DNA from 3 places in the Kluyvera sp. 1366 genome. Region 2 is predicted to be linked to each of the others. Evidence: predicted binding sites of a transcription regulator. Region 2 holds the regulator's gene; each other region holds the start of a gene.

Region 1 (3,277 bases), on a different contig from region 2:
GTTGGCTTGCTGCTCAGCATGGTTGGCGCGGTGCGTATTCTGTTCCCGGCGCTGGCGCTGACCTATCACGCCGATGCGTCCGCATTAGGATTGATGTACTCGGCGGTACCGCTGGGTGCGATGATCGGTGCTTTTACCAGCGGCTGGGTGCGGCAGTTAACGCGTCCCGGATGGGTGCTGATTGGCTGTGCGCTGCTGGCATTTGCCTGCATCGCCTCGCTCGGTCTTTACAGCCATCTGCTACCCGCGCTGCTGGCGCTGGTGTGTTACGGCTACAGCAACGCCATCGCTTCGCTATTGCAGTTTATGCTGACGCAGCACCACACGCCGGATGCGCTGCTGGGACGCGTCAACAGCTTCGGCACCGCGCAGGATGTGACCGGCGATTCGGTTGGGGCATTGGGTTTGGGGGCGCTGGCACGCGTGCTGGCACCGCTGAGCAGCGTGCTGTGGTTTGGTGGATTAGCGGCGGGATTGCTGGTGCTGCTGTCGCTGGCGGCGCGCGGCCTGCGCACGGCGCGCCTCAGTGCACAACCGGACGCGCCGCAGCCCGCCACCGCAGAGGCTTAACGGGCAAATTGCCGCTCGATGCTACTGAGCATATTGCTGGCGCTGTAGTAATCGAGACGAAAAGTATCGTTACCCACGGCAAAGATGTCGTGCTGCTGTACCGCCGGCAGATGGGCGAGGAATGGATTCTTCGCCACCTGCGGCACGGTTTTCTCATCAGCGGCGAACAGCAATAGCGTGTTGCCGGTGATGCCATCGGCCATGTTTTCGCCATTCAGCTGAATAATGTCATTGCGCTTACCCATGCTGGTGCTGCCCTGAAAACTGGCGGGCGGCGCGGCCAGCGTAAAGCCCAAATCCTGTAATAGCGCGCCCTGCGCCGATGCTGGCGTCCACAAGTTCATTCCGCGTCCATCTTCGTAATAGACCAGCGCAGAGGTCGGCTGCGGCGGCAGCGTAATCTTGTGACGCACTGCTTCGACTCGTTGGTCGAATGCTGCGATCACCTTATTGGCATCAGCTTCATGGCCGGTAATCTCACCCAGCTGCAGGGTCAATGCCTGCCAGCTCTTATCGCCATAGTCGATCACTAACACCGGCGCGATGGTTTGCAGCTGATCGTAGAGGCGCAGCGCCGAATCGCCGCCGGTGGCGGCAATCACAATCAAATCCGGCGCTTCGGCGGCAATCGCTTCGGCATTCGGCTGCGAGATATAGAGCGGTTTAACCTGACGCGCTTTGGCCACCGCGCTCCATTGCGTAAAAAAGCCCTGCGCATCCGATACGCTGCTATTGCGACTGGTGGCACTGGAGCCAATCAGCGGCGCGTTAATTGCCAGCAAAGTGCCACTCAGCGTAACGCTGGTCGAGACAATGCGCTGCGGCTGCTGTTGCAGTGTGAAGGGGCCTTTCGGTGTGGCGATAGTGCGCGGCCAGGCGGCGTCGGCTTGTACATGGGTGCAGATGAAAAACAGGCTAAGCAGTAGAGAAAGAGCAGGGAAACGCATCAGGTTGTCCATCACTTGATAGTTGAGAATAAATATCATTATCAAAAATAAGTGTAGGTGCAAGGGAAATTGTGCGTGGTTTCCCCTCACCTTAACCCTCTCCCGCAGGCGGGAGAGGGAATGGTTAGATGGAGAGAATGGTTAGGTGGGCGCGGTCGGCTCCCTCTCCCGCGCGCGGGAGAAGGCTGGGGTGAGGGGCAAACCGCACCAACTTACAACGAATAGCGCGCCATCGGCGCTACAGCCTTAATCACACCATTACCCTTCATATACTCACCAAACGCCTGATAGCGCGCCTGATCAAACGCCGCAGTATGCTGGGCGAAATATGGCAACGTGGCCTGCCACGCCTCGTGATTGAGCGGCGTATTTAGCTCGGGATATTTTTCGATAAACGCCTGCCACGCTTCCTGCGGATGCGCGCGTAGCCACGCCACGCCGGCATCCAGGCCACGTAAAAACGCCGGAATGCGTTTGTCCTGCGCGGCAGTTTTCTGGTTTGCCAGGATGATCAACTCATCATAAGCAGGCACGCCGTAATCTTCCGGCTTGAACACCGTGGGCTGCGCGCCTTTGTCTTTCAGATCCAGCAGCTCATAGTTGCGAAAGATGGTCATCGCGCCATCAATCTTGTGCGTTAGCAACGCGGAGGTGCCATCCATATTCAGGTTGATAAGCTTCACCGAGTCGGCATCAACGCCCTGCGCTTTTAGCATATTGCGGATCGCCACGTCTTCGGTGCCCGGCACCGCGTAGCCGATGGTTTTGCCAGCGAAATCCTTCAGCGAGTGAATATCGTCTGACACCGTGGTCAGCGTATTCAGCGGCTGATTAATCAACGTGCCGACGCGGATCACCGGCACCTCTTTATCTACCAGCGTGTAGAGCTGCGGCTGGTAGCTGACGGCGAGATCGACTTTGCCCGCCGCCAGCAGCAGCGGCACGGACGCGGAATCGGCGGGCGCGATCATCTCCACATCCAGCCCCTCTTTCTTAAACGCGCCGCTGTGCTGGGCAGCAAAAATCGCCGCGTGATTGGGGTTGATAAACCAGTCAAGCAGCAGGCGAACTTTCTCCGCCGCCTGCACGTTAGCGGTCGCCAGCAGCAGCAACGCGGTCAATGCCATTCGTAGGGTTTTCACGGTATTTCCTTATGTAGATTGCCAGAGGATTTTCTTGCGCATCAACGCCACGCTGCCCGAAAGCAGCAGCGCCAGAATCAGTAACAGCAGCAGCGCCGCGAAGCTGGTGGCGGTTTCCAGTCGCGCGTTGGATTGCATCATCAGATAGCCGAGCCCTTCGCTGGCGCCGACCCATTCGCCAATCACCACGCCAATCGGGGCCAACACCACCGCCATCTGCAGGCCGGAGAAAAACTGCGGTAACGCGGCGGGCCAGCGCACGCGCCAGAAGATGCGGAAACGCGATGAAGTGGAGGTTTGCGCCAGCTCCAGCCAGCCGACCGGCGTACGGCACAGCCCATCAAACAGTGACAAGCACAGCGGGAAGAACAGGATCAAAGCCGCTACCACCACTTTTGAGGCGATGCCAAAGCCGAGCCACAGCACCAGCAGCGGCGCGAGGGCAAACACCGGGATTGCCTGGCTGGCGGTGACCAGCGGAAACAGCACGCGACGCAGCAGCGAACTGGCGGCCATCAGCACCGCCAGCGTCACGCCCGCGCCGACGCCCAGCAACAGCGCCAGCACAATTTCCGCCAGCGTATAGAGCGCGTGATGCCACAGCAGTTGACGATGCAG
Region 2 (3,277 bases):
GTGAAAGGTGTTATCCATTGGGTTTCTGCAATCCACGCGCTGCCAGCGGAATTCCGCCTGTACGATCGTCTGTTCAGTGTGCCAAATCCGGGCGCGGCTGAGGATTTCCTCACCACCATCAACCCAAACTCACTGGAAATCAAACAGGGCTTCGTTGAGCCTGGTTTACGTGCTGCCGATTCGATGGCACCGTACCAGTTCGAACGTGAAGGCTATTTCTGTGCTGATAGCGTCTATTCACAGCCCTCCAGGCTGGTGTTTAACCGCACCGTAGGTTTGCGTGATACCTGGGCAAAAATCGGCGATTAATAGTTTTAGTCGCGAGCACGATAAGATCATGAAAGGGCGAGCAATCGCCCTTTTTTATTATCTCAATTTGGCCAGATACGACCTTTTATGCTGCACGCCTCAATTCGCCTTTAATTCCCTATTTGCGACTATTCTGACTTTAGAAAAATTAACCCATTTGGCAGTGTGAAAAACTTTTTTTCAGGTAGGCTATGCGCTCTCAGACGGTGCTCTGCGGCTTATCTAAGGAAAAAAAATGACAACTCTCGCCCAGGAAGCCAGGCATAGCGTGGTGGTTTTACATCAGCTTATTGAACGTATTTTCAATCAGGCGGAAGGCAGTGACGACAGCATTGATCTGTTTTTATCGCACTTTCATCCCGAGTTCAAAATGGTCACGCCGCAAGGCAAACGATTGGACCTCAATGAAATGGAAGTGCTGTTTCGCCAGTTACAGGGGCAGCGTGAAGGCATGCGCATTGCCACCAGTGAGCACGCCATCATCTCGCAGCAAAGCGAGGAAGTGACGATTCAGTATCGTGAATTACAGATGATGAACGGCATCAATCAGAGCCGCATTTCACTGGCGGTATTGGATTGCAGCACCGCCATTCCGCGCTGGCGCTACCTGCAGGAAACGCTTGTCGCCTGATTACAGGCATAAAAAAACCGGCTCAAGCGCCGGTTTTTTTTATACTGCATAGCACACTCAATTACTTATCGTGGAGCGTATCGTCTTCGCGGCAGTCTCCCAAAGCACAATGACCGTACAGGTACAGGCTGTGGTTGCTGAGCTTAATGCCGTGGCGAGTGGCAATTTCACGCTGACGCGTTTCGATTGATTCATCGCTGAATTCTATAACTTTGCCACAATCCAGGCAGATCAAGTGATCGTGGTGATGCTGCTGAGTCAGTTCGAAGACAGATTTGCCGCCTTCAAAGTTGTGACGGGTTACGATGCCCGCGTCGTCAAACTGGTTAAGAACGCGATACACCGTTGCCAGACCAATCTCTTCGCCCATATCAATCAGGCGCTTATACAAATCTTCCGCACTGACGTGATGGGACTCTGGGCCGGGTCCCTGAAGCACTTCCAGAATTTTCAGTCTGGGTAGCGTGACTTTCAGGCCAGCCTTCTTCAATGCGGAGTTGTTGTCAGTCATGCGGATATTGTCCTGTTACTTTGCTAGTCACTTGCGGCGCAGGGGCCTTGAATGTTTAGGTCAACGCGCATTCTCATTTGCGTCTCATTATAGAACTCAAGCAGTGAAATGAAAACCAAGGCAACGTCCTTAATCACCAAAGTTTGTAAGGATATCGTCACTAACGTCTTCAAGACGCTTGGGTTTTGGATTCCATTTCACTCAGCCTCATTCTACTGCCAGAGGAATAAGCGGATGACCATTGCGGGTATTCTACAGATTTGCGGGGAAAAGTTAAAAAACCGTAGCTATTATTTTTATAGGAAATTCCGTTACCCGATGTGAGGCAGTGCGCACATCGGGCAGAGCAGGGAATTAAGCTTCAATAATCTCTTTCAGCTGCAGCTCATCAAAGATCTGCTTCACCCACTTCTCAACGCGTTCGTTGGTCAATTCCGGCTGACGGTCTTCGTCAATGGCCAAACCAAGGAAGTTTTTGTCATCGGCCAGGCCTTTAGAGGCTTCGAAGTGATAGCCTTCGGTTGGCCAGTGACCGACGATCACCGCACCATTCGGCTCAATGATGTCACGGATAGTGCCCATCGCATCACAGAAGTACTCGGCGTAATCTTCCTGATCGCCACAACCAAACAGCGCTACCAGCTTACCATTGAAATCAATCTCTTCCAGCGTCGGGAAGAAATCGTCCCAGTCACACTGCGCTTCGCCGTAATACCAGGTTGGGATACCCAGCAGCAGGATGTCGAACGCTTCGAGATCTTCTTTGGTGCTCTTAGCAATGTCATGCACTTCGGCGACATCTTTACCCAGTTGTTTCTGGATCATCTTTGCAATGTTTTCAGTGTTGCCGGTATCGCTGCCGAAGAAAATGCCTACGATTGCCATGGGTTAGGTAACCTCTTAAATCCTGATTGTGAAAGTAAGTCAGTTGACTGCACAGTTATGCGAATAATAGCAGACCGGTAAAAAGTGCGGAACGTATAAAACCGTGACTTTGTGTTCCAGCGTGCGGTCTTCGCGCGTTACGACAGTTTGAGCTGTGCCAGCAGCATTTGTTCAATCAATTCGCTGCGACTGATGTTTTGCTGATCGGCTAGCGTGCTGAGGGCGTCAACCGCCTCGCTCGACATCTTCAGCTCAACACGACGCAGCCCACGCACTTTATCGCGCTTGAGCTGATTGCGTTTGTTGATGCGTAACTGTTCATCACGCGTCAGCGGGCTGGTTTTCGGGCGACCAGGACGCCGCTCGTCTGCGAAGAGATCAAGCGTAGTGCGGTCTGTCTGTTCTTTTGCCATGGTTTGTAAAACTGAGTGGGCGCGAACGGCGGAAAGGCGCTGCGCGATTAAAACATTATCGGCCCGACCACGGCGAAAAAATATCCGTGGCAAATTTTTAGCGCGACATCATACTCCAGCGCCTTCCCTGACGCCAACCCTAAAGCGCAAGCGGCAAGCTTTTGCTTTTACAGGTTAAAAAAACGCCGAACGGCGCGTAACACCGCATCGGGTTTCTCGGCGTGCACCCAGTGTCCAGCACCGCTGATCACATGTGCATGTGCCTGCGGGAACTGACGCAGCAGCGCATCGCGATGCTGATTATCCAGATAAGGCGAGTCGCCGCCGCGGATAAACAGCGCCGGATGCGGCCACGCAGGAATCTCTTCCCAGCCGGAAATAATGCTGTAATTATCCCACAGCACCTGCACATTAAAGCGCCATTCGCCCTCTGCGAAAGATTTGAGGATGAACTGGATCACGCCTTCTTCATCAATATGCTGACGCATTACTTCAGCGGCTTCGCTGCGGCGCGTGACGCCCGCGGCG
Region 3 (3,277 bases), on a different contig from region 2:
TGCAGGTGAGTTGGTTGGGCAGCGGCACCATGCAGGCCGATAACCTAACACCGATTAAGGCGCAGCTGGATAGGATTGCGCTGCCTGCCACTGAATACTTCATCTGGCTGACGGGCGAGGGCGAAGCGGTGAAACTGCTGAGCGATTACTTCACCCAGGGACGCGGTGCACATACCGATTTCGTGCGCGCCGTAGCCTATTGGCATCAAAAATAACGCCAACGCCGCGCGCGCTGCCGCCTGTGTTGAATTTTGCCAGGCGGCAGACTACTATCAACCTCCCTTAATTAGCGCTCAGGAAGGCAATGAAACAGCAGCGGGATTTTCCATGGCAGTCCGATCACGCACAGCGCACCGTCTGTGCAGGCGCACGCAAGAAGCGTCGGGAGCGGATGCTGGATGCCAGCGATATCCGCCTGTTAATGCTGCACTTTCTCGCCATGAGCTCTGCGCACGGTTATGAGTTGATCAAATCGGTTGAAGAGCTCTCCAAAGGGGAATATTCACCCAGCCCCGGCATTATCTATCCCAACCTGACGCTGCTCGAAGAGATGGATGCGATTCGCGTGGTCGATGCGCAGGCATCGCGTAAAGCCTATGCGCTGAATGAAGGCGGCGAGGCGCTGCTGGCGGAGAATCGTGACAACGTGAATGCGATTATCGAGCGATTAACCTCGCTGGCGATTCTGGTGAATAACCGCAGCATTCCGCAGGTTGAACAGGCGATTCATCTGATCAAATACACCTTGAATCATCGTCTGGCGCAGGAAGATATTTCGGATGAGGCGCTGGAGATAGTGATCAGCGCGCTGAAGGAAGCGGCGGAAAAAATCGCTAAAAGTTAGCAGGTCGCCATGAATGACGACCTTAGGTGCGCGTACATCCGTTTATTCCGATAATGCACGAACCCCAAATCAACTCTTCTTCTTATCCACATGCCCCAACGCGCGATCCGGCCAGCAGACGTCGCGCACGCGCTGCTTCAGCGCTGCCGCATCCGGGAATCCGCCTTCCTGCTTACGCTCCCAAATCACCTGACCATCAATGGTAATCTCAAACACGCCGCCGGTTCCCGGCTGTAGCGTTACCGCGCTTAAATCCTCGGCAAAGGTATGCAGCAACTCCTGCGCCATCCAGGCGGAACGCAGCAGCCAGTTACATTGTGTGCAGTAATGAATGGTAATCGCTGGTTTCTGTGACATAACGTGTCTCATTTAGATAATGAAGTTAACAAAATGTGCGGTCCAAGATACATCTTAGCTTACTGCTAGTTGATAATGATTACCACTTGCATTACATTCCTTTCGACATCATTTATTACAAAAAATAAGTCCATAATTTTTACGGTCTTTTAACCAAGGTCCGTACTTTCCGGCAGCAAGCAAGTGAGCGAATACTAACAATTAACCAGGTATTTCGCGCATGTCTTCACTCTTTCAGGGAACAGCCCAGCAACGTCTTTCCAAAGTTGCCATCTTATCTTCAGCTATTCATGCCGCTTGCAGCTTTGCCGCCAGCGATAGCACCAGCAATGAACCGGTTCTCACCGTCACCGCGCCAAAACAGCAGGCCGGCAATAAAACCACCATCACAGCACAAGAGCTGCAAAAACGCGGTGCGAACGATTTCGGTTCGATCATGCGTTATGAGCCGCTGATCAGCGCCACCGGATCCAGCGGCGGATCCTCTGCCGGTAAAAGCGGTTTCGACCGCGCGGGTTACACCGGTTACAACATTCGTGGTCTGGAGAGTAATCGCGTCGGCATGGATATCGACGGCATTCCGATTCCGGATGCCACCGGCCGCCCTTACGTCAGCCGCACCGGCAACAACACCTTTGGTATTGGCCGCGATTACATCGATCCCTACCTGTTCGGCAGCGTTGATATTGAGAAGGGCGCCACGGCGGTGGATCAGCCGAATACCTCGATTGGCGGTAACGTCTCGTTCCACAATAAAACCGCTGACGATTACCTTAGCAGCGACAAAAATAGTTATTTCGGTTACCAGAGCGATTACGACTCATCGAATCGCAGCTGGCACAACGGCATCACCGCCGCTGCTGGCGATGATGAGCTGCGCGGCCTGTTTGTTTACAGCCGTCGCGATGGCCAGGAAACCCGCAACAACAGCGACGCGAAACAGGCTTATCCGGCCAACTGGCACTCTGACGCCTTTATGACGTCCGGTATCTGGCAGCCGAACGATCAGCACAAGCTGAGCGCTACCTTTGATTACTACCACAAAACCAACCACAGCCATTACGATACCTGGGACACCAGCGGCAACACCGTTTGGGGCACCGCGCAGCAGCAGAGCGATACGCGCCGCTGGGGCATCAATCTGGCGGATGAGTGGACGCCGTACAACGACTTTATCGATACGCTGACCACGCGCCTTTACTGGCAGCAAACTCAGGCGCACGACAATACCTATCTGCCGACCAGCGCCAGCCAGTACGGCTTTGTCTATTCCGATTTCAACGTCGATAGCTATGGCTTCGACACGCGCGGCACCAAAACGCTGGGCCGCCACGAGCTGAGTGCCGGTGTCAATGCGCGCCTCGACAACAGCGAGCGTCCGTTCCGCCAGGAGCCAGCGCCGAGCGCCTTTAGCGCCATCACCCAACCGCAGTCTGACAGCCGCACTTTCGCGGTGGCAGGATACCTGCAAGATAAGATCAATTTCGATCTTGATAGCCACAACTTCGCGGTCACTCCCGGCGTGCGCGTAATGTATCAAAGCACCAAGCCGAAAAATCTCGGCGATCTCACTACCGGCAGCACGGTGCTGACCGAAGAGCAGGTTGATGCGCTGTATGGCAAAACTAACTCCGATACGCAGGTGCTGCCATCGCTGACTTTCCAGTACGATTTAACGCCAGCGCTGACCACCTATCTGCAATACAAACACGGCGTGCAGTTCCCCACCACCAGCCAGCTGTATGGCTCATGGAACCTGGGTTCCAGCTATGCGGGTAGCGCGCAATATGCGCTGATTGGTAACACCGATCTGAAAACCGAAACCAGCAACAACTTTGAGTGGGGCCTGAAAGGCCAGGCGACAGAAGGTGTAACGGTCAACACCTCGGTGTTCTATAACCAGTACAAAAACTTCATCGCCTACACCCGCTATCGCCGCGCCACCAATCCGGAGATGTTCGTCAACGTTCCGAGCAACATCTACACCAGCTATCAGGCTGAAAACCGCGATAAGGCCTACATTTATGGTGCTGAGATATCCACCAAAGTGAATTACGGCACCTGGTTCCCGCAGGT

The links. The regulator Fur, encoded in region 2, represses iron uptake genes when iron is present. The targets are predictions, from matches to a motif close to ATAATAATGAGAACNACTATCAA.
Region 1: fepB (Fe2+-enterobactin ABC transporter substrate-binding protein) is a predicted target of Fur. The motif match lies at 1,540-1,562, and genes of this name have one in related genera.
Region 3: ACVLVH_RS17870 (TonB-dependent receptor domain-containing protein) is a predicted target of Fur. The motif match lies at 1,271-1,293, and genes of this name have one in related genera.

What each region holds. Positions count from the first base shown of each region.
Region 1 is NZ_JBTRDW010000001.1:173,769-177,045, reverse strand. Features, by position in the region: gene entS (enterobactin transporter EntS) at 1-570, shown strand, start outside; gene fepB (Fe2+-enterobactin ABC transporter substrate-binding protein) at 567-1,517, opposite strand; gene ACVLVH_RS00830 (ABC transporter substrate-binding protein) at 1,730-2,659, opposite strand; gene ACVLVH_RS00825 (ABC transporter permease) at 2,669-3,277, opposite strand, start outside.
Region 2 is NZ_JBTRDW010000004.1:193,317-196,593, reverse strand. Features, by position in the region: gene glnS (glutamine--tRNA ligase) at 1-309, shown strand, start outside; gene ACVLVH_RS10225 (hypothetical protein) at 545-940, shown strand; gene fur (ferric iron uptake transcriptional regulator) at 1,002-1,451, opposite strand; gene fldA (flavodoxin FldA) at 1,806-2,336, opposite strand; gene ybfE (LexA regulated protein) at 2,474-2,749, opposite strand; gene ybfF (esterase) at 2,917-3,277, opposite strand, start outside.
Region 3 is NZ_JBTRDW010000007.1:327,926-331,202, forward strand. Features, by position in the region: gene ACVLVH_RS17855 (siderophore-interacting protein) at 1-215, shown strand, start outside; gene ACVLVH_RS17860 (PadR family transcriptional regulator) at 305-844, shown strand; gene ACVLVH_RS17865 (Rdx family protein) at 914-1,201, opposite strand; gene ACVLVH_RS17870 (TonB-dependent receptor domain-containing protein) at 1,422-3,277, shown strand, end outside.